DNA from 3 places in the Lacticaseibacillus sp. YLM2-1 genome. Region 1 is predicted to be linked to each of the others. Evidence: predicted binding sites of a transcription regulator. Region 1 holds the regulator's gene; each other region holds the start of a gene.
What was found. Region 1 encodes HrcA, which represses chaperone genes, less so after heat shock. Its sites were predicted from a motif close to TTAGCACTCNNNNNNNNNGAGTGCTAA; they were not measured.
Positions count from the first base shown of each region.

Region 1 (8,324 bases):
CGTGATCAATGTGGGCGATGATCGAAAAATTGCGGATATGCTTTTGGCGGTCCAGCATTTCTTCTTGATTCATGTTTAGTAGTGCCTACTTTCTAAGCGAATGTGATATGAGTTCTATTATAGCAGAGCTTGGCGCAGCTCGGTAGAAACGGACAACTAAAGGTAGTGTCAGTTTGATCTTGATTCCATTCTGTAACGATTCAAACATGTCCCCATCAAAAAAGCGATCCATATAGGATCGCTTTTTGCTTACTTACCGCCTTTAAAAGCTTCCTTAACCCGATCGAACAGCGTGCCATTGTGCGGGGTGACATCCTCGCCACTAGCGGCTGCGAACTGCATTAAGGCTGACTTTTGCTTCTCATTCAAATGCTTTGGCGTCTGCACTTCAACGGTGACAATCTGATCACCAGTGCCGTTGCCTCGTAGGCGTGGTGCCCCTTTGCCGCGAAGTCTGAACTTCGTCTGGCTTTGGGTGCCAGCAGGAATTTTCAATTCAACTGCACCATGAACGGTGTCGACTTTGATCTCGTCACCTAAGGCTGCCTGAGCAAAGCTCAACGGAATGGTCAGATAGATTTCTGAACCGTCACGTTGATACTTTTTGCTTGGTGCGACTCGGAAAACAATATAGAGATCACCATAAGGGCCACCGTTGGTTCCAGCTTCACCAGCCTGCTGTAGTCGCATTTGCTGGCCATCTTCAACACCAGCCGGTACTTTCACATCGATGGTGTGACGTTCCTGTTCGTGGCCAGTGCCATGACAAGTCGGGCACTTTTCCTTGATTTCCTTACCTGTGCCGCCGCAAACATCGCAAACCTGCCGCGTCATCATCGCGCCAAATGCGGTATTGCGCTGAACCTGAATATACCCACTACCGTGACACTTATGACAGGTCACTGGGCTGGTACCAGGTTTAGCGCCGCTGCCATTGCAGGTGTGACAAACGGCTTCACGATCATAGGAAATTTTGGTGTCTTTACCAAAAATAGCTTCCTCAAACGTTAGGTCCATGCGGTATTGCAAATCGGCTCCTTGGCGCGGAGCGGATGGATTAGCCTGCGCACCACCGCCGGCACCGCCAAAGAATTGACTGAAGATATCGTCAAATCCGCCAAAACCGCCTTGTCCGCCGCCAAAGTCACTAAATCCGCCTTGACCAGCACCAGCGCCGCCAAACCCTTGCGGACCGTCAGCAGAACCATACTGGTCATAGGCCGCCCGTTTTTGGGGATCAGACAAAACCTGATAGGCTTCATTAATGTCTTTGAACTTCTGCTCAGCCCCTGGTGCATGGTTGAGATCCGGATGGTATTTCTTCGAAAGCTTGCGGAACGCTTTACGAATGGTGTCATCATCGGCATCTCGGCTTACACCGAGTGTCTCATAATAATCTTTCTGATCCGCCATAGTTCCTCCTCGATTCAGATCATGACTGAAAATGCCTGTTCAGCATAGCATAATTCAAACAAAAAGCCAAAACCGCGCCGCGGCTTCGGCTTCTTGCTCATGATACAACATGTTACTTCTTATCGTCGTCGGAAACATCCTTGTAGTCACCATTAATGGTGTCATCGTCAGACTTTTTATCATCGCTGCCTTGAGCTGCGCCTGCATCAGTTGCTGCACCGCTGGCTGGGCCGCCTTGCGCCTGCTGATTCTTCTGGGCATTTTCGTACAACTTCACGGTCATATCCTGAACCAGTTTGTTCAAGTCATCCCGTTTTTGCTTCATGTCGTCCAAGTTGTTTTCTTGTTGAGCCTTCTTCAAGGCTTCCTGAGCATCCTTGACCTTCTTGATGTCTTCTTCAGGCACCTTACCGTCAACATCTTTCAATGTCTTATCGGTTTGGAAGAGCAGCTGATCGACGTCATTCTTTAAGTCGACTTCTTCTTTACGCTTTTCGTCGGCATCGGCGTTTTCTTCGGCTTCCTTCTTCATCCGTTCAATTTCTTCATCGGACAAACCGCTAGAACTCTTGATGGTGATGTTTTGCGACTTGCCGGTGCCAAGATCCTTCGCAGAAACCTGAACAATGCCGTTCTTATCAATATCGAATTTAACTTCGATCTGAGGAACGCCACGTGGTGCTGGCGGAATATCCGTCAACTCGAAGCGCCCGAGTGTCTTATCGTCAGCTGCCATTGGCCGTTCCCCTTGAAGTACGTGGATATCAACGGCTGGTTGACTATCTGCTGCAGTAGAGAAGACTTGACTCTTTGAGGTTGGGATTGTGGTATTACGATCAATCAGTTTGGTGAAGACACCGCCCATGGTTTCAATCCCAAGAGACAACGGCGTTACATCCAACAGCACAACATCCTTGACATCACCAGAGATGACCCCGCCTTGAATGGCAGCACCAAGCGCAACCGCTTCGTCTGGGTTAATGCTGTGGTCTGGGTCCTTGCCAGTCCACTGTTTAACTGCTTCCTGAACTGCTGGTGTCCGAGTTGAACCACCATTTAAAATAACCTTGTCGATGTCAGCGTTGGTCAACTTGGCATCCTTCAAAGCATTTTCGACTGGGATCTTGGTCTTGGCAACCAGGTCAGCGGTCATTTCGTCAAACTGTGCCCGCGTCAAGGTACGTTCCAAATGCAACGGGCCATTAGGGCCAGCAGAGATAAATGGCAAGCTGATCTGTGTCTGGGTAACCCCGGACAGATCCTTCTTAGCCTTTTCAGCGGCATCCTTCAGCCGTTGCATCGCCATTTTATCCTTGGACAAATCAATGTTGTTGTCTTTCTTAAATTCAGCAACTAGCCAGTCGATGATCTTGTTATCAAAATCATCACCGCCCAAATGGGTATCACCATTGGTCGACAGCACTTCAAAGACCCCGTCGCCTAATTGCAGAATGGAAACATCAAAGGTCCCACCGCCAAGGTCGTAAACCAAAATCTTTTCGTCCTTGTCGCCTTTGTCCAAGCCATAAGCCAAGGCAGAAGCGGTTGGTTCATTGATAATCCGCTGAACATTCAAACCAGCAATCTTGCCGGCATCCTTGGTGGCCTGCCGTTGGCTATCATTAAAGTAAGCCGGTACGGTAATAACGGCGTCCTTAACTGGTTCACCAAGATAATCTTCAGAGAACTTCTTGATGTATTGCAAAATCATCGCAGAAATTTCCTGAGGGGTGTATTCCTTATCGCCAACCTTGACTTTGTAGTTAGCTTCACCCATATGGCGCTTAATGGAAACAATCGTGTCTGGGTTAGTGATCGCTTGGCGCTTGGCCACTTCACCGACTTGGATTTCACCATCTTTAAATGCAACAACAGATGGCGTGGTCCGATTGCCTTCAGGGTTGGTGATAATTTTTGGCTGATTGCCTTCCAGAACCGCAACAGCTGAGTTGGTAGTCCCTAAATCAATACCAATAACTTTACTCATAGTTTATACCTTCTTTATTTTCAGATTAATTATTTTGCAACGACAACCATAGCAGGACGCAACACACGATCCTTGAGGTAATACCCCTTTTGCAATACCTGCGCGACTGTGTCAGCTGGATGTTGATCATCCGCTGCGACCGTTTGAACGGCTTGCTGGGTATTGGGATCGAACTTGTCCCCGGCACCATCAATGGCAGTGATGCCGTTTTCCTTCAAAGCGCGTTCCAGATGGTCGTAAACCATTTGAACACCCTTCTTCAGGGAAACTGCACTGTCATCTTTGGCCTCGGTTGCAAGCGCCCGCTCGAGATTATCAACAACTGGCAAAATGGCTTTAGCCAACTTTTGCCCATCATATTTCAACAGCTTTTGCTGCTCTTTCTCGAAGCGAGCATTCATATTTTGAATTTCTGCAGCGGCACGCAGGTATTTATCTTCAAAGTCGTCGCGTTCTTGCTTCAACTGCTCGCCGTCATGTTTACTGTTCGAAAGTTGTTCGTTAAGATCCGCGATACTTTCTTGTAAAATATCTTCTTTTAACGAAGTCTCTTTCGTATCAGCAGACTTTTCAGCTTTCTTTGCGGCGTTTGCTGCATGCTTTGCTTTTTGTTCTGCCATGGTATCCTCCTTTAACGCGTTTCCTGACGTAAAAGCCTATCCATAAGGAACACATGCACAATGCCCAAAAAAGACCATTGCATTTGTGCGCCGATTTCTGAACGTGTCAGTTCACGCTATTCTTTAAACGCATCAGTTGGCTTAAAAACACCAACTGATGCTATTTGCTAACATGATTATTGATCAAAGTTGGCATAGTAGTCTGTCAACCGTTTAGCTAGCTCTTCGCGAAAAACGTCGAGCAAGCCGATCATCTTGGAGTACGGCATTTGCGTCGGTCCCAAGAGGGCGATCATACCGGTACCGTGACCACCAACATCATAACTAGCAGTGATCAAGCTGAGGTTCGCTAGATCAATAGGTTTTAACTCCGGACCCAGTCGCACTTGAACCGGTGTTTGGCGGATCGGGCCGCCCAGCAACTCAGTCAGATCGCCGTGATCCGCATCGATCAACGACATGATCTTTTTCAGCTCGTGAATATCCGAATCGCCAAGGTAATCCATCAAGTTCAACCGCCCACCAACATAAAAACGTTCAGAGGCAGCTGACTTTAAGACATTGCCAAAAATATCAAGGAAGCCGTCTGGGCTGGTCAAATACTGCATTAGCATGGACGGGACATCCGTCCTCAGCCGCTGTGCTACCTGAACCAATGGCAACCCGACCAGCTGATCATTCACAATTCTGATGGCTTTTTCAAGTTCATCGGAAGAAATGGACGGCGGGACGGTGAACACCTGATTTTCGACATTACCATTATTCGTGACCAAAATGGCCATGACTTGATGGTTACCTAGTGGTACGAGTCGGAACCCAGTGAGCTTAATATTGTTGACTTCCGGACCGAGACTAATGGCAGTGTAGCTCGTCAGATTTGATAGAATCTGCGCGCTTTGTGCCACAATTTCGTCCATTTTGCTGTAACGCTGGCCAAGCTCCTGCTTGATCGTTGCCAAATCATGGCGAGAGACGCGCACGGGTTCAACAAGATGATCAAGATAGTAGCGATAGCCTTGTGTCGAAGGAACTCGACCTGAACTGCTATGGGTCTTGGTGATCAGACCGGCATCTTCCAGCGCTGCCATGTCGTTGCGGATCGTCGCAGAACTGACGTGAACCGGCAGCTCTTGCATTAACGTCTTTGAGCCCACCGGCTGGCCACTTTCAGTAAACAACCGGATGATCTCTTTTAAGACGAGCAATTGCCGTTTCGTCAACATTTTCTCACCTCACCTTTAGCACTCGTTTTATATGAGTGCTAATACAATGAATAATATACCAAGCGAGGTTAGCAAAGTCAAGGTACGATTGCTAGATTGTGAACGTTTCTAGTGAAAATTATGGCAAGTGCATTTTAACAACACAGTCGTTTCTTTTAGCACTTAAACAAGCGGCTCATCAATCAAGAAACGTTGAAAAACCTCGTTGCCGAGGAACTTGCCTTTGTTGGTCAGGCGAATGTAGCCATCTTGGCGCACAACCAAACCTTGACTGACCAGTTCCGGCACAGTTTCACCATAAATGGCGTCAACTGTCATGTGGTAGCGATCATAAAACCGCGCTTCACTGACCCCCTGCATCGTCCGCAAGCCTAAAAACATTTCTTCTTCGATCTGTTCTGACTGTGGCACCAAATGATGTTCAAGGACCGGCAAGTGGTCAGCATGTAATGGTGTTAAATACTGCTTAATAGGACCATAGTTGTGGTAGCGATCACGACCAAGATACCCAAACGCGCCAGCACCGAAGCCAAAGTACTTGTCATTGCGCCAATAAAGCAAGTTATGCTCACACTGGTACCCGTCTTTTGCAAAATTACTAATTTCATATTGATGTCGGCCATGTGCTTCCATGAGATCGATCGCATCTTGATACATATCGGCCTCGACGTCTTGGGTCGGCAAGCGCAACTTGCCCTGTCGCATCAGATTATAGAAGATCGTTTTACGTTCCAAAATTAGGGAATACGTTGAGTAATGCGGCAGATCCAGTGCCAACGCCTTTTGCAAACTGGTCAGAAAGTCATCGCGGCTTTGATCAGGTAGTCGAAAAATCAAATCAATCGAAATATTATCAAACCCGACTTGACGGGCGTTAGCAATGGCAGTGTAAACATCTTTTGCTCGATGTATCCGGCCGATTCGGCGTAATACATCATCATTAAACGATTGCACGCCAATCGACAAACGGTTGACACCATAATCATGTAGCACTTGCAATTTTTCGGTCGTGAGCAAGTCATTGGGGTTAGCTTCAAAAGTAAACTCCCCTTGATCAAAATGTAGGATATCATGAATACCCTGACACAATGTAGCCAATTGTGTCGGTGTCAGCGTGCTGGGCGTGCCACCACCGACATAAACCGTCTGAATTTTTTCTTCAGGATGTTCGGCCATCACCATCCGCATTTCTTTTAGCAGCATGGCCACATAATCATCAACTGGCTGGCCTTCGATGAAAACTTTGTTGAAATCGCAGTAGTAACAAATATGTTCACAAAATGGTATGTGAAGATAAGCACCTGCCATATTAACCCTTCTTTGCGGCAAAATAGTCTCGGACGGCAGTTTCATCTTTTTTCAATTGATCAATCAAGGCATCAGCACCAGCAAATTTCACTTCACCGCGTAAATAGTGATACCAGCGAACTTGAACGGTTTCGCCATAAATCATTTGATTAAAATCAAGTAAATTAATCTCAAGTGTCACGTCTCGATCGGCGCCAAACGTGACATTACGGCCAATGGAGGCCATGCCTAAATACCAAGTGGTGCCAACTTTGACCTTCACTGCATAAATACCAATGCCTGGTAATCGCTGTTGGCCAAGTGTCTCCAAATTGATTGTTGGGAAGCCAAGCAAACGGCCACGCGCCTCACCATGAACCACCTTACCAGCAGTTGTATAGGTATAACCCAGAAAATCATTGGCCGTATCAATATCTCTGGAATCGAGTGCATGCCGGATTCGGGTTGAACTGACCTTTTGACCATCCTCAGCGAGTTCCGGCACGCTGATGACATCAAACCGGCCACGAGCATATTTTGGCAATAAAGCCATAGATGCAACATCCCGCTTGCCATAAGTATAGTCAAAACCTGCAACTACCGTATCCGCCTTCAGACCGACCAAATACTGATCGACAAATGCTTGCGGCGTCAGCGCAGCGAAATCTGGGGTAAAGTGAACCACATACAAATAGTCCACGCCCAGTGACTGCATAATTCTGATTTTCTCTTCACGAGTGGATAAATACCGAATATCGGTTTCGGAAACCCCACGATAAACGACGGCTGGATGAATATTGAACGTCATCACCGCCAACGGTATCTTTTTTGCTAAAGCGATCTTCTTGCCGGTTTTAATCACCGCTTGATGGCCGCGATGGACGCCGTCAAAGAAGCCCAAGGTCAAGACGATGGGCTGTGGCGGGGCCGCGGACACCTGCAATGGCGGCTGAATATCAATTGTTTTCATAAATTTTCACACATTCTTTTCATTAGCTAAAAACATTAAATCTGGCCGATACTGATCGTCTTCTCGGCGATAGATAGCCTTAAGAACGCCTGCAAAATGCAGACGAACGCGCGGAGTCTGCTGATCGAGCGATAAAAAGCGGCCATGACTGATTGCCTCAAATTGTTCTACGGTCAAATCAACTTGAGGCAGATCGGCAAAAGCAATATCAATCGGTTGAATCACATCGGCTAAAGTACCTGCCGCGGCATGCGCCTTCAATTGCTGAATGCTAACCGCCTGGTTCAACGTAAACCCGCCGCTTTTTACTCGCGTCAATTGACTCATCACCGCAGCAACTCCCAGCGTTTTGCCAACATCCACTGCTAGTGTTCTAATGTAGGTTCCCTTAGAAACATGGACCTCAAACCGAAAACGCTGGGTGCCATCAGTGGCTGAAAAAACCGGTTCATCGGTACGTGTAAACTGTGACACCGTAGCCTGTCGTTCTGGCCGCTTCACAGTTTCACCGGCGCGCGCATATTCGTAAAGCCGGCGACCATTGACCTTGACCGCCGAAAACATCGGCGGAATCTGTGTGATGTTTCCTGTCCACGCAGTCAATGCAGCATCCAACTGATCAGCTGTAAACGGCTGCGTTAAAGGCGTTTTATCAACAACTTCCCCATCCAAATCCTCGGTTGTCGTCGCAAAACCTAACGTGATTTCTCCGGTGTAGACTTTCCCACTGGCCATTAATTGCGGCACCGCTTTAGTGCCTGCACCAATCGCCAGCGGCAGCACGCCGTCCACATTAGGATCAAGGGTGCCGGAATGGCCAATTT
Region 1 is NZ_CM152617.1:1,600,033-1,608,356, forward strand. It holds gene lepA (translation elongation factor 4) at 1-73, opposite strand, end outside; gene dnaJ (molecular chaperone DnaJ) at 250-1,413, opposite strand; gene dnaK (molecular chaperone DnaK) at 1,526-3,400, opposite strand; gene grpE (nucleotide exchange factor GrpE) at 3,430-4,020, opposite strand; gene hrcA (heat-inducible transcriptional repressor HrcA) at 4,197-5,243, opposite strand; gene hemW (radical SAM family heme chaperone HemW) at 5,406-6,551, opposite strand; gene ribF (riboflavin biosynthesis protein RibF) at 6,553-7,500, opposite strand; gene truB (tRNA pseudouridine(55) synthase TruB) at 7,507-8,324, opposite strand, start outside.

Region 2 (7,299 bases), 200 kb from region 1:
GAGTTGCGGGGCAACGGTTAGCAATACACCAACAACAACAATTGTTAAGACGGTGCTGAATAACGCTGATCCGCCATTGACGATCAACGAGTATACCCAGACATTCGTTCCTTTAGGCGCATACGCACCCCAGAAAACAACGCCAGCGATGAAATGGATAAAGTATTTAGCAAATGTGCCGATAATAATACCAGCAAAGGCATAGCCGCTCGCCTTCACTTTTTCACTACCGCGCACTGCCTTTTGGAAAGATGCAAACGTCAACCCCATTAAACCGACCAAGGTAAACGCAATCGGATATTCAAGAATACCTTGTAAAGGATTCAAGACACTGCCACCGCCAATACCACGCAAAATCAGATCCAAAATCCCCCAGACAAAGCCTGCCCATGCTGCAGGAACTAACCCACGCCGCATAGCCAAAACAGCAATTGGAATCAGACCATAATTCAGTTCAATTGCCGAAACACCCGTGGTATGTGGAATATAAGTCAATGCCATCGCAAAAGCTGCAATGATCGCAGTTTCCAAAATGACAACAAGTTGCTTGTGCTGTTGCATAAAAAAAGCCTCCTAGTGAGTCCCCGTTCACAAAGAAGGTCGCTTCCGACCATTCACAAATCCCTACGCTCGCATTAACGAACAGGTTCGAAGGGTCCGGGTTTCCCCGTTCTCAGCCAATGGCTCCCCTTTGTGAAGGTTCATCGAATTGTTGATACACCTTTATGGTATCAAACTTTTTGTAAAGCGCAACTTTTTGGTCTTGAACAAATGGCTTGTCATTAATGATTTAAGCGGGCTTTCTCCTCTCGGTGCAAAGTTTCGAGGGAGCGTCCAGCCGTTTCCGGCACAAAAATCAGAACGAAAAGCAATGAAATCAAATTTGTCCCGATGAAGCAAACGAATGTCCAGAACATGCCTATTTGGGCCAGACCAATCGGGAACAGAACGCCAACACCAAAGTTAGCTAACCACAAGCAGAAGGTTGCAGCGCCCATCCCTATGCCCCGAACCTGTTCAGGGAAGATTTCAGACATCAGCAGCCAAGTCATTGGACTGATAGCGCCTTGGAAGAACGCCAAGAACAGCATCATCATCCCGATTGTTGCAAATGCCCGGAATGGCGAACCCGCTGGTAGTCGACTAGCGAAAGTGACACCAGTAATCGCCACGGTTGAGCCAATCAATCCCACAATCAGCATTGGCCGCCGCGGAACATGCTTCAACAATTGCAACGTCACAATCGTTGCAGCAACGGCAGTAACCCCATTGGCAATGTTGGCGATCAAGGCGCTATCTCGCCCAAAACCCGTCATTTGTAAAATTGAGGTGCCATAATACATCATGACATTGATACCAGCAATTTGCTGAATGACGCCTAGGCCGATGCCAATCAGAACCAGTCGGCGAATCCATTTGGTTTTCAATGCTCGAACACTCGCCTGCTTATGTTTAGCATCTTCGGCAAGATTCTGTTTCAAATGGTCAATCTCTGCTGGCACTTCAGCAGCAGATCGCAACACTTCCAAACTTGAACGTGCTGCTGCCGGCCGTCCTTTCATCATTAACCAACGAGGAGATTCCGGAACAAAATAAGTCCCGATACCTAAGATAATTGCCGGAATGACTGCCAATACAATCATCCAGCGCCAGATACCCGGAACGTTACCAAAAGTGGTTCCTAAAAAGGCATTGAGAACAAAAGCAAGTAACTGGCCAGTCACGACCATCAGCTCATTTTGTGTGACTAACCGTCCACGATGACTCGTTGGGGCAATCTCTGCTAAAAAGCTCGGAACCAGCACAGAGACGCCACCAACGGCTAATCCAAGGATCAGCCGTGCGCCAATCAGCCAGCCAGCACTCGGGGAAAGTGACGAGGCTACCGTTGCCAGAAAAAATAAGCCCGCTAACATGGTGATGAGCCGCCTGCGCCCATAGCGATCACTTAAACGACCGACTAAGATGGCACCAAAAGCAGCACCCAGCGTCAAACTACTGGTGACCCAACCCTGTGATCCAGGGGCAAGTTTCAGTTCCGAAGAAATAAAAGGCAATGCGCCATTGATCACCCCAGTGTCATAGCCAAAAAGCAGGCCACCCATCGTTGAAATCAAAGCTACTAGCCGCAACCGTGTCTTCGCACTCGCAAGGTGACCGGTAAATCGATGATTGTGTGTTTTTGATTGATACATGCAATTCCCCCTACAAGTCCAAATGAACCACCGCTCACAGTGCCATACCATGAATCAGTAACTCAATTTTTAGTTTACATAATAACCTTAACACTTTTCTGAAAAGTCTGCAGTCAGTCACTGTTCAGATGCCGACAAATAGTCGCGCAATTACCTTTTTGCATGGCAAAGTTAAAGTCCCGTTTTCGAGCGGGTTTCAGAAAAATCAATGCTAGCGAGCCCGATCAAAATCAAATTTTGGTCAAAAAAAGAAGCCGTCAACTTATTCAGTCAATAGCCTCTTTCTGATAATGAAAGTTTATTTCTGACCAGTTGTTTTCTTAACCAGATCAGCGTTTTCATCATTAGTGATATTTTGGTTCAAAGCAATTTCGTCCATCTTAGCCATATCAGCTGTCGAAAGCTTCTTCATCAAGCTGCGGACTTTAAGGACAGAAGTTGCGGACATTGAGTATTCGTCAAGACCCATACCAAGCAACAGTGGTACCATGATTGGATCACCAGCAGCTTCGCCACACATACCGGCCCACTTGCCTTCCTTATGTGCCGAATCAATCACATGCTTGATTAGGCGAAGGATGGATGGGTTGTATGGCTGATACAGGTAGGAAACATGCTCGTTCCCACGATCAGCGGCCATAGAGTACTGGATCAAGTCATTTGTACCAATGGAGAAGAAGTCAACATACTTAGCAAACTGATCAGCCAAAACTGCAGCTGCAGGAATTTCGATCATAATGCCAAGTTGGATATCATCAGATACTTTGACGCCATCCTTGACTAACTTATCTTTTTCTTCAGTGAAAATCTGCTTTGCTTGCTTGAATTCAGCAATGGTAGCAATCATAGGGAACATGATCCGCAGATTGCCAAAGGCAGATGCACGCAACAAAGCGCGCAACTGTGTCCGGAAGATATCTTGGCGATCAAGACTGATCCGAATCGCACGATAACCTAAGAATGGGTTCTGTTCTTCAGGAAGCGGCAAATATGGCAGATGTTTATCCCCACCAATATCCATCGTCCGAACAACAACAGGCTTCGGACTCATCGTTTCGACAACCTTCTTGTAGGCCTCGAATTGATCGTCTTCAGTCGGTAATTCAGCAGAATCCATGTACAAGAACTCTGTCCGATACAAACCGATACCTTCAGCACCGTTTGCCAGCACACCATCAAGATCCTTTGGCGTGCCAATGTTGGCAGCAACATCAAAGTGTTTACCATCAGCTGTGATTGATTTGGCCGTCTTCAAAAGAGCCCATTCAGCTTTTTGCTTAGCAAATGCTTCAGCATCCTGCTTGAACTTAGCTACTTCATCATCGGTCGGATCAACAACAACTTCACCAGTTAAGCCATCAACGGAAATAAGATCACCGTTATTAGCCTTCTTGGTAATGTCATCTGTCCCAACAACAGCCGGGATTTCCAACGAACGTGCCATAATCGCACTGTGCGCAGTCCGACCGCCAATATCCGTGACAAATGCTTTGACATACTTCTTATTCAATTGTGCGGTATCCGAAGGGGTCAGGTCATGCGCAACCACAACGACTTCTTCATCAATTAATGCTGGATTTGGCAAATTGCGACCGAGCAAGTGTGCCATGATCCGCTTTGTCACGTCGCGGACATCAGCCGCACGTTCCTGCATATATGGATTGTCGGTCATACCTTCGAATGTCTTAATAAAGAATTCGGAGACTTCTTTCAAAGCCTGCTCAGCATTGACTTTTTCATCCTTGATCTTAGTCTCTACCTGACCAGTAAAGTCAGGATCAGCCAAAATCATCATGTGCGCATCAAAAACCTGAGCCTCTTCTTCGCCAAGCGATTCAGCGGCCTTTGCTCGAATAACCTTTAACTCATCATTACTTTGATCAAGTGACTGCTTCAGGCGATCGATTTCCTTTGAAGGATCATCAACCGTCTTTTTTTGGAATGACAAATCAGGTTGAACCAGTAAATAGGCCTTCGCTGTGGCGATCCCATCACTAGCAGCGATTCCCTTCAAATGTTCAGCCATTATTCAGCCAAGCCTTCCTTTTTCATTGTGTCTGTAATAGCAGCGATAGCATCAGCCTCGTCTGCACCTTCAGCAGAAATGGTAACATCGGCACCTTGGCCAACACCCAAACTCATGACGCCCATGATAGACTTCAAGTTAACGCTCTTACCCTTGTATTCCAAGTTGATATCTGAGTTGAACTTGCTTGCTGCCTGTACCAACAAGGTTGCCGGACGTGCGTGGATCCCGGTTTCTGCAATAATATTAAATTCGCGTTTTTCCATGACTGATCTGCTCCTTCGTATTAACTAGATTTCTAGTTTTTTTCCGAATAGTTTGTGTGCGCATTCGTACCCAAAACAATTCATGTAAACCTTACCATTTTTTGAAGCTTGTCACAAGCGCCACATCAGATTTGGCGCCTATATTAACGAGAATCAACTGATCGATAATGGTATTCAATGACACCATCACGTTTAGCCATTCCCACGATCTCTTCACGATCAGGATAATTCGTCCATGCCGCGCGAAACGCCATGAACGTTTCTGGCGTCACCGTGATTTTGTCCCGCTGACCAGTCTTTAACTCATCTATTAAAGCGACGTAATCCTGAGTCATCTATTTGCCTCACCTCACCTAATAAGAGTAGCATAAAAGCTGGTAAGGAAAAAGCGCAAGTGCTTGCTGTCACTGAAATTTTTGCAACTTTTTAGCACTCTTGGTGGCAGAGTGCTTGCATTCCAGAAATGTGGGTGTATACTATTGCCATAGGTCAAGAAAGGTCAAACCTTTTTTGACTGCACGTGGCACCTAAACAGATAGGAAGGTTGTGACAAAATGCTGTGTGAAAACTGTCATAAGAATCCAGCCACTATTCATCTTTCAACCGTTGTTAATGGCACTCGACAGGAAATTAATCTCTGCCAAAACTGTTATCAATTACTCAAGAACCAAGCAGGAGGAAATATGAGACCAACTGATGCAACCGATCCATTTGGTTTCGGCAGCTTAGATGATATTTTCCGTGCGATGAATCAGGGAATGGATCAACCGCAACAACCAAATGCTCAGACCCCGCCAACTCAGGCAGGCCGTGGCGGCAATGGTAATAACGGCCGCAATGGCAACCGTGGCAAGGGACTGCTGGGACAATTCGGCGTTGATCTGACTGAACAAGCACGGAATGGTCAAATTGATCCGGTCATTGGTCGTGACAAAGAAATTTCACGGGTGATCGAGATCTTAAACCGCCGAACAAAAAATAATCCAGTCCTGATTGGTGAAGCCGGTGTCGGCAAGACTGCTGTTGTTGAGGGCTTGGCATTGAAGATCGCTAATGGCGATGTTCCGTCAAAACTTCAAGATCGGCATGTCATCCGACTCGATGTCGTTTCACTAGTTCAAGGAACTGGCATTCGCGGTCAATTCGAACAACGTATGCAACAATTGATTGACGAACTTAAAAAGAATAAGAACATTATCTTATTTATTGATGAAATCCATGAAATCGTCGGCGCTGGCAATGCTGAAGGCGGTATGGATGCCGGCAATGTTCTGAAACCAGCATTAGCACGTGGCGAGTTGCAGCTCGTTGGTGCCACTACTAGCAATGAATATCGTCAAATTGAAAAAGATTCAGCCCTTGCTCGTCGTCTGCAACCAGTCCTCGTTGAGGAGCCTACTGTAGAAGAGACGATTAAGATTCTAAAAGGCCTGCAGCCGCGGTATCAAGATTTTCATCATGTTAAATATACGGATGCCGCTATTGAAGCAGCTGCAACTTTGAGCAATCGTTACATTCAAGATCGTTTCTTGCCTGACAAAGCGATTGACCTTCTGGATGAATCAGGTTCCCGGAAGAATCTGACCATTGCCACTGTCGATCCAGAAACGATCAAGACCAAGATTGACGACGCCGAGAAGCAAAAGCAAGCTGCTCTTAAGCAGGAGGATTACGAAAAAGCTGCCTTCTATCGTGACCAAGTTACTAAGTTAGAAGATATGGCTAAGAAACAGTCTAATCTGCCTGAAAATGAAATTCCGACTGTCACCGAAAAAGATATGGAACAGATTGTTGAAGAAAAAACCAACATTCCAGTTGGTGAACTGAAGGCGCAGGAGCAAGCACAGCTGAAGAATCTGGCTGGCGACCTTGAAAAGCATGTCATTGGTCAGAATGAAGCAGTTGATAAAGTTGCTCGCGCTATCCGTCGTAACCGGATCGGCTTTAACAAGTCCGGTCGGCCGATTGGGTCCTTCCTATTCGTCGGCCCAACAGGTGTCGGCAAAACTGAACTGGCTAAACAGCTTGCCAAAGAGCTGTTTGGTTCTGAAGACGCCATGATCCGGTTTGATATGTCGGAGTACATGGAGAAATTCAGTGTCTCTAAGCTTATCGGGTCACCGCCAGGCTATGTCGGCTATGAGGAAGCCGGTCAATTAACTGAAAAAGTTCGCCGAAATCCTTATAGCCTCATCTTGTTAGATGAAATTGAAAAAGCCCATCCAGATGTGATGAATATGTTCTTGCAGATCTTGGATGACGGCCGATTGACTGATTCTCAAGGCCGTACCGTTTCCTTCAAGGACACGATCATTATCATGACATCCAATGCTGGCTCAACCGATGCCGAAGCAAACGTTGGTTTTGGCGCAGCTTTAAGCGGTAAGACGCACAGTGTGCTGGATCAGCTTGGTAATTACTTCAAGCCTGAATTCCTGAACCGTTTTGATGACATCGTTGAATTCAAGTCATTGTCTAAAGACGACTTGTTGAAGATTGTGTCACTGATGATTCAAGATACCAACAATAACATCAAGGATCAGGGCTTGACGATTCATGTTACCGATCCGGTTAAGGAAAAGCTGGTTAATCTCGGTTACAATCCTGCCATGGGAGCTCGGCCGCTGCGTCGAGTCATTCAGGAACAGATTGAAGACCGCGTTGCTGACTTCTACCTTGACCATCCAAAGGCTAAGGAACTTGAAGCCCGCATCAGTAATGGTGAGATTACGGTTGGTGAACCTGCCAAGGCTGAAACCACTCAAAAATCTAAAAAGTAATTTGTTTTAAGAAAGCCCTCGAACTTCATTGC
Region 2 is NZ_CM152617.1:1,796,052-1,803,350, forward strand. It holds gene thiT (energy-coupled thiamine transporter ThiT) at 1-561, opposite strand, end outside; TPP riboswitch at 604-701, opposite strand; gene AC07KQ_RS08745 (sugar porter family MFS transporter) at 783-2,195, opposite strand; gene ptsP (phosphoenolpyruvate--protein phosphotransferase) at 2,494-4,221, opposite strand; gene AC07KQ_RS08755 (phosphocarrier protein HPr) at 4,221-4,487, opposite strand; gene AC07KQ_RS08760 (hypothetical protein) at 4,631-4,822, opposite strand; gene AC07KQ_RS08765 (ATP-dependent Clp protease ATP-binding subunit) at 5,042-7,267, shown strand.
Region 2: AC07KQ_RS08765 (ATP-dependent Clp protease ATP-binding subunit) is a predicted target of HrcA. The motif match lies at 4,914-4,940, and genes of this name have one in related genera.

Region 3 (7,299 bases), 620 kb from region 1:
GCCACCGCGAACTGGGCCGTCAAGCAACATCTGAGTTGAGGTGTAAGCATGAACGGTGGTCATGGTACCAACTTCGATGCCGAATTCCTTGTTCAGGAAGTAAGCCATTGGTGCCAAGCAGTTGGTTGTGCAAGAACCAGCAGAAACAATCTTGTCGTCTGCATTCAGAGTGTCATCGTTGACGTTGTAAACGATGGTCTTCATCTTGCCGGCTGGGGCAGAAATCAGAACACGCTTTGCGCCTGCGTCCAAATGAGCTTGTGACTTTTCAGCAGAGGTGTAGAAGCCTGTGCATTCAAGAACATAGTCAACGCCATCGTTCTTAACCCAAGGAATATTCTGGGCTTGCGGTTCTGCGTAGACACGGTATTCTTTACCGTCAACGACGATACCGTTATCGGTTGCACTAACTTCACCAGGGAAAGTACCGTGGGTTGAATCATACTTCAGCAAGTGAGCCAGCATGGTTGGGCTGGTCAGATCGTTAATTGCAACAACCTGGATGTCATTGCTCTTTGCACCCAATTCGTAAATACGACGGAATGCCAAACGACCGATACGGCCAAAACCATTAATACCAATCTTAACAGTCATGCTAAAATTTCCTCCTTTAGGAAATAAGGTTTTATTCTAACGGGTTGCCCCAGTTAAAATCGAATTAGTTGCACCGACGTCTGTTAACAGCCACGTCCGACTCGGTGCGTGTTGCATATATGCCGCAATTGCTTTGGACTTACTTTTGCCAGCAGCAACAGCGAATACATACGGTATATGATCAAGATCCGCGAGCTGTAAACCAATCTGCGGTATCTTGTAAACGACCTTGCCGCTCGCATCGTAGAAAACACCGAATGCTTCGGCAACGGCATGTTTGGCTTTCAACATGCTGATCGTGTCAGATGACATGCCACGGCGACGAGCCATGACTAAAGCGTCACCCACACTATGAATCACGACCTGAGCCTTATCAATCAGCCCTAAAACCTCTTTAACAGAAGGCTCTTTAATCAATGATTCGTAGGATTCCGAGCTAAGATTTTCCGGTACATACAACGCTCGGTAGTTGCTGTCGGTTGCTTCCGCCATCGCAGCAGCAATCGAGTTGGCCTGAATCGTCACCGCTTCGCCTAAGCCACCGCGAGCAGGGACAAACGTCAATTCACGTCCTGCAGACAACTGAAATGTCAGCTGCCTTGCAAGATGTGCCATTGTCGTTCCACCCATCACGGCAACCGTCAAGCGACCCGGCGGCAACAGTAATTGTAAGGTCGAATTCAACGTCTTCCCCAGCTCATCAAGCACCCGACCACTTTGATCGGCATCGCCAGATACGACCAAACAATGATCGATTTGAAGCTGGGCAGCAAGTCGTTTTTCATCATCCTTAATTCCTAACAGCTGATTCATAAGATGATCAAGGCCATGAAATGTCTCTAACCCTTTTGCTGTTAGCACCATGCCAGATTTTGAGCTTTCCAACAAACCTTGACTACGCAGAAAATCCGTTTCTGTGCGCAAAGCACGTTCTGAGATCTTCATCTGTTCGGCCAACGTTCGCCGGCCAACTGGTGCCATCCAGTTAATAAATTGAAGGACCTGATAGCGTTTAGTGACAACGCCCATCAGATCAGGCGCGATCGCTTTGAGCCACGCAAGTTCAGTATGCATAAGGCACGTCCTTCTTTAATGGGTCATTTCACGTCCCTCCGAGTCGTTCGCCGACCCAGCAAGCTGAAAAAAATTAGGAACCCAACAAATGCTGTTTTCCTTTACCAACAAGACCAATTGTAGCAGGGGTTCCGCTTTATCGCAAGTCTGCGGCCTTAATCGTCCAAAAACAATCACATATTCGGTAAACTTAGAACATCTATTTTTTTGGTGTGAAGATTATTCGGATTTTACTAAAACATCATCCCGTCTGGCGGGTTTTTTTGAAAGCGGGTTTCGGGTTGTTTCTAATGGAATTTTCATGCTGGGAAAAGTGATTCAGTTTGTGTCTTAGTTCAGTAGTGACAAGGGTTGGTTTTATTCCCGTTCGTTATATAATGAGCAGTTTCCAAGTCATAATGTTAGCGTTTGCAAAAATAGCCACCGAATCTCTCATCAAGCACCCGAGCAATGAACGGTGAAGATCGTCGCTGCAATTCGGATCTCAGGCTATCACTTATCGGCGTTTTAGCATGATGCATGTCACGCCTCTATCCTGTTTTGAATGTTTTTAATTTTAAACAAAACAAAAACCCCGATTACTCGGGGTTATGCTGTCCTACCTTTTCCCATTTAACCGGGTTTCTGCGCAGCCCGGGAGTCGAACCCGGATTTCGAGAACCGGAATCTCACGTGCGATCCATTACACTAACCGCGCAAGTACCTAATTATATTACTCAATATGCCCTCGCTTTGCAAGTCTTTTCGGGGAAACAAAAACGCGTTGCCACGATATGGCAACGCGCTTTTCTTTTTACAGCTTATTTTTGCGTATTTTTGTTGACCAAGATATCATCGATTAAGCCGTAATCCTTGGCTTCCTGAGCGCTCATATAATGATCACGCTCGGTGTCCTTCTTGATTTGCTCAATCGTTTGACCAGTTGCGTCAGCCAAAATTTGGTTCATCTTGCGACGTGTCTTCAAGATTTCTTCAGCAGCGATTTCAATTTCGGTCTGCTGACCTTGGGCACCGCCTGAAGGTTGATGGATCAGGATGGTTGAGTTCGGCAATGCGAACCGCTTCCCTTTCGTCCCACCAGCCAGCAAAACGGACGCCATTGAGGCAGCCATCCCGATAGCGATCGTCTGCACATCTGACTTGATGAAGTTCATCGTATCCAGCATCGCCAAGCCACTGGTGATAACACCACCGGGACTGTTGATGTAGAGATAGATATCCTTTTCAGAGTCTTGCGCGTCCAAGAAAAGCAGTTGCGCGATGACAGAATTGGCCATTTGATCATTGACTTCACCGGATAACATAATGATTCGGTCTTTTAATAGACGTGAGTAAATGTCGTAAGCACGTTCGCCACGACTAGTTTGTTCAACGACGGTAGGTACTAGCATGTCCTAACCTCCTGATAATCGTTATTAGCACTCTTAAAAGTACAGTGCTAAGTATACAACTAAAGTCAAATAAGGTCAAAGATTTAGGTAAAAATCTTTGACCTTATTTTTGGGCGTTACGCTTCTGGAAAAGCGCCGTCGGGAATAGCGCTTAAATGGTCATCAACCCGACTGACCTCGGACTTAATATGGTCATACTCAGGCTTAGGAAGGTTCATTAATTCCATGCAGGAGCCAACGTGTTCAAAAATCTGATCACGGGCGTCCAGCGCCTTTTGGGTCAGGCTGACGTCAACTCGCCGCTCGTCTTCAGTGGAACGCTTGCGACTGATCCAGCCATCTTTTTCAAGCCGTTTCATTAACGGCGTCAAAGTACCGCTATCCAGTTCAAGTGTTTGTCCAACTTGCTTAACCGACATTGTGCCATGTTCATATAGCGACAATAACGTGATGTACTGCGGATAGGTTAACTTGAACGGGGCTAGCGCTTGTGAATAGAAATGATTGTATTGTTTTTGTGCTTTGTAAATCGCAAAACAAAGCTGTTCGTTCAAAGTAATCGGTTTAACCATGCTGCTTCCTCCTAAAACTTACCTTTAAACGCGCGAACAGCTCGCAATAGCCGTCCACACTGTGAAAAATGCGCTCATCTATCAATTATTAGCCACCATCAACACCGACGGGGCTCACGTCATTGCTTCAAGACAGTCATCTCAAAAAAGCGATGGCGCTTCTCTCTGGTTGCCAAGATCATCACGGCTCCTTCAAACAAGTCGTCGCCAAAGGGATACATCCAAGCTAAAAGACATCGACATGCGTCCAAAACAGTCAATCTTCAGCAAAAAAATAACTTGATGTCGGTTACATTGTACACGATTAGCTTGAGGAAACAAAGGGATTGATTTGTTGATTGTCAACACCCGATTATGATGAACGCAGCCCACTTCGCATTAGTGCTCAAGCGTCTTCTGGTTGTTGATACCCTTCAGCAATCTGATTCAATTTCCGCAACCGGTGATTGACCCCAGACTTTGAAATTTGGCCGCTCGGCATCATCGCTCCAAGCTCTTGAAGCGAGACGTCAGGATGTGCTAAGCGTAAAACTGCAATTTCCCGCAATTTGGCCGGTAAGTTATCTAGCCCAACATGGTTCTTTAAATAGTTAATATTCTCAATCTGCTTCTGTGCAGCGTCAATCGTTTTATTCATATTCGCATTTTCACAGTTAACTAATCGATTCACTGAATTCCGCATATCCCGCATGATCCGAACATCTTCAAACTTCAGCATGGCATTCGTGGCCCCAATAACCTGCAAGAAATCGGCAATCTTTTCTGCTTCCTTGAGGTAAACAATGTAGCCGCTTCGCCGTTCTACGGTGCGAGCGTTCAGATTAAAATGATTCATCATTTTCAAAATACCAGCATTGTGATTATCGTATAAAGAATAGATTTCCAGATGATAACGCGAGGTTTCCGGGTTATTCACTGAACCACTGGCCAAAAAGGCACCGCGTAAATAAGAACGCATCCGCTGCGGTTCCTTCAACACCGAAGCTGGAACGGTTGTTGAAATCGCCATGGTATCCGGATCTAAAATTGATAGATCCGACAAGATGTCATTGACGCCTTCTGTTAGCCGCACAATGTATTGATAATTCTTCTTGAGCTTCATCTTACGGTGAACAACCAGATTAGCTTCGTGATGATAGACTTGGCGAATCAAGCTATAAATCCGACGTGCAATAGCCGGATTTTCGGTTTGAATATTTAACACAAAACGATGAGCCATCAGTGTCAGGCTGCCGTTCATACGAATCAAAGCAGACAATTCAGCCTTAGCATGTTCTGGATGTACCTCGAGCTGTGTCAGTTCTTTTTTCACCAGACTGGCGAAACTTGCCATACCCTCACCTCCGGGTTTTGCCGCTGACCTGAAAGGCCAAGTTTAAAATCTCCTTGGCGACTTTATCACCATCATGAAAGACACCATGATCGCGCAACTTTAAAAAGTCTTCGGAAATCACGCGGCAGCCCATGTCTCGCAAGCCTTGATAGTTATGCTTAACCGGCGTGAGAATTTCGTTGTACTTTTGATGATCCAGATAATTATCGGGGACTGGTTCAATGTTAACCAAAACCGTATCCACAAAGTTCTCGCCCATTTGTTCATTCAGAACCCGGACATGATCGGCATCGGTAAAATGCTGGGTTTCGCCTTTTTGGGTCATGATATTGACAATGTAAATCACTTCGGCTTGCGTCTTCTTCACCGCATCCCCCAGATTTTCAATCATCAAGTTAGGCAAAATGCTAGTGAAAAGACTGCCTGGGCCTAAAACAACAACATCAGCGTCCATAATCGCATCGATAACTTCTTTGACCGCCTCTGGTTTGCCATTGGCGGGATCTGTTTCTGAAACCGAAATATGCTTGATGTTTTTCCCAGCCGCTGTAATCTCAGCTTCACCAGACAGCTTTGTACCATCGGTGAATTCAGCATTTAAGGTTAACGGCGTGTTGCTGGCCGGATAAACGTGACCATCAACTTGCATCATTTCGCTTAGTTGCTGAACCGCTGGGAAAATGCCGCCTTTCATTTCAGACAGCGCGGCAATAATCAGATTGCCAATCGCATGCCCAGCGAAAAAAGCATCAGTTGTATTGAACCGATATTGAAAAATATCCAAATACAAACTCGGCAACTCCGATAAAGCCACTAGCACATTGCGAATATCACCAGGCGGCACTACGTTGATATAGTTGCGGATTGTCCCTGATGAACCGCCGTCATCGGCAACAGTCACAATTGCAGTCACATCTGCATCTTGCTCATGCAAACTATGCAGAATGACCGGCAAGCCTGTTCCACCGCCAATGACAACCACCTTTGGACGCCGACCGCGGATGACCCGAATAAATTTAGTTTCACGACTCATGAGCGATTCACCGTCTCCTTATGCTTCTTAATGTCTCGATGCGTGATATCAACGGCATATGCATCTGAAAACGCCTTACCAATCCGCTCGGCAAAAGCCACACTCCGATGCTGGCCGCCTGTGCAGCCAATCGCAATCGTTACGCTGGTTTTGCCTTCCGCCTTGTACTTTGGCATGATTTCAGACAATAGATCATAAAACTTGTTATAGAAACTTTCAGCATCTTCATTATCCATCACGTAATTGTAAACTTCCGGATCAAGCCCAGTCTTGGGCCGATAATCCTTGATGTAAAAAGGATTAGGCAGGAAACGGACATCCATGACAATATCAGCGTCTATTGGTAATCCGTATTTAAACCCGAATGACATGACTTCAATATGAAATGCTGGTTGACTACCGCTTTCCTTAAAGTTAAGGAAAATCTTTTCCCGTAACTGACGTGGACTTAAGGTCGTGGTATCAATCACAACCTGCGCGCGATTGCGCAATTCTGTGAGTAATGCACGTTCTTTTTTAATGCCGTCCATCAATCGGCCTTCCATGGCCAACGGATGAGAGCGACGGGTTTCCTTGTACCGAGAAACCAGCTCTTCATCAGTTGCATCCAAGAATAAGATGCGAGAATGAACATAGGCATTGTTGTCCAAATTAGCCAGCATATCGATAATCTGATCGTAAAAAGCACGACTGCGCAGATCGACAACAAGCGCGACCTTCGTGATCTTTCCGGATTCTTTTACCAATTCCCAAAACTTCGGCAACAAAGCTGGAGGCATATTATCTACGCAAAAATATCCCAGGTCTTCGAATGCCTGCATGGCAACGGTTTTACCGGCACCGGACATACCGGTGATAATGACAAGATCCAAACTTTCAGTCATAAAAGGCTCCTTTTTGATCATATTTATTCAAGTATAACATGCCGGGCGTGTCATTCCTACCGATCCCCGGTTTCTTTTCACCGCATCATCAAGCGTTGTTATTAAAAAACCTGATGCAGCGCAATGAATCAGCTGCATCAGGTTAAATAAAAGCGATGTTCATTAAATATTGCGTCGTGCAAAGGCAAGGACAATACATTCGATGCCGAATAGGACGAAAAACATCGACAATAATGTGACCAACGTGATGGCCGCAACCACTGGCTGCATGAACAGCATCAAAGACACAATCACTGCCAGAATATCCAAAACGAGGTAAAGGACAAACCAGCCAGTACCTGCAATCCGCAAATGGCCCACGTTGAATAGCGAACCAACTGAATCAACTAAGAACCAGATTGCAAACATCATGGTAATC
Region 3 is NZ_CM152617.1:976,992-984,290, reverse strand. It holds gene gap (type I glyceraldehyde-3-phosphate dehydrogenase) at 1-594, opposite strand, end outside; gene AC07KQ_RS04760 (sugar-binding transcriptional regulator) at 631-1,668, opposite strand; tRNA gene AC07KQ_RS04755 (tRNA-Arg) at 2,294-2,365, opposite strand; gene clpP (ATP-dependent Clp endopeptidase proteolytic subunit ClpP) at 2,469-3,059, opposite strand; gene AC07KQ_RS04745 (MarR family winged helix-turn-helix transcriptional regulator) at 3,176-3,631, opposite strand; gene whiA (DNA-binding protein WhiA) at 4,017-4,964, opposite strand; gene AC07KQ_RS04735 (gluconeogenesis factor YvcK family protein) at 4,969-5,997, opposite strand; gene rapZ (RNase adapter RapZ) at 5,994-6,881, opposite strand; gene AC07KQ_RS04725 (HdeD family acid-resistance protein) at 7,044-7,299, opposite strand, start outside.
Region 3: clpP (ATP-dependent Clp endopeptidase proteolytic subunit ClpP) is a predicted target of HrcA. The motif match lies at 3,084-3,110, and genes of this name have one in related genera.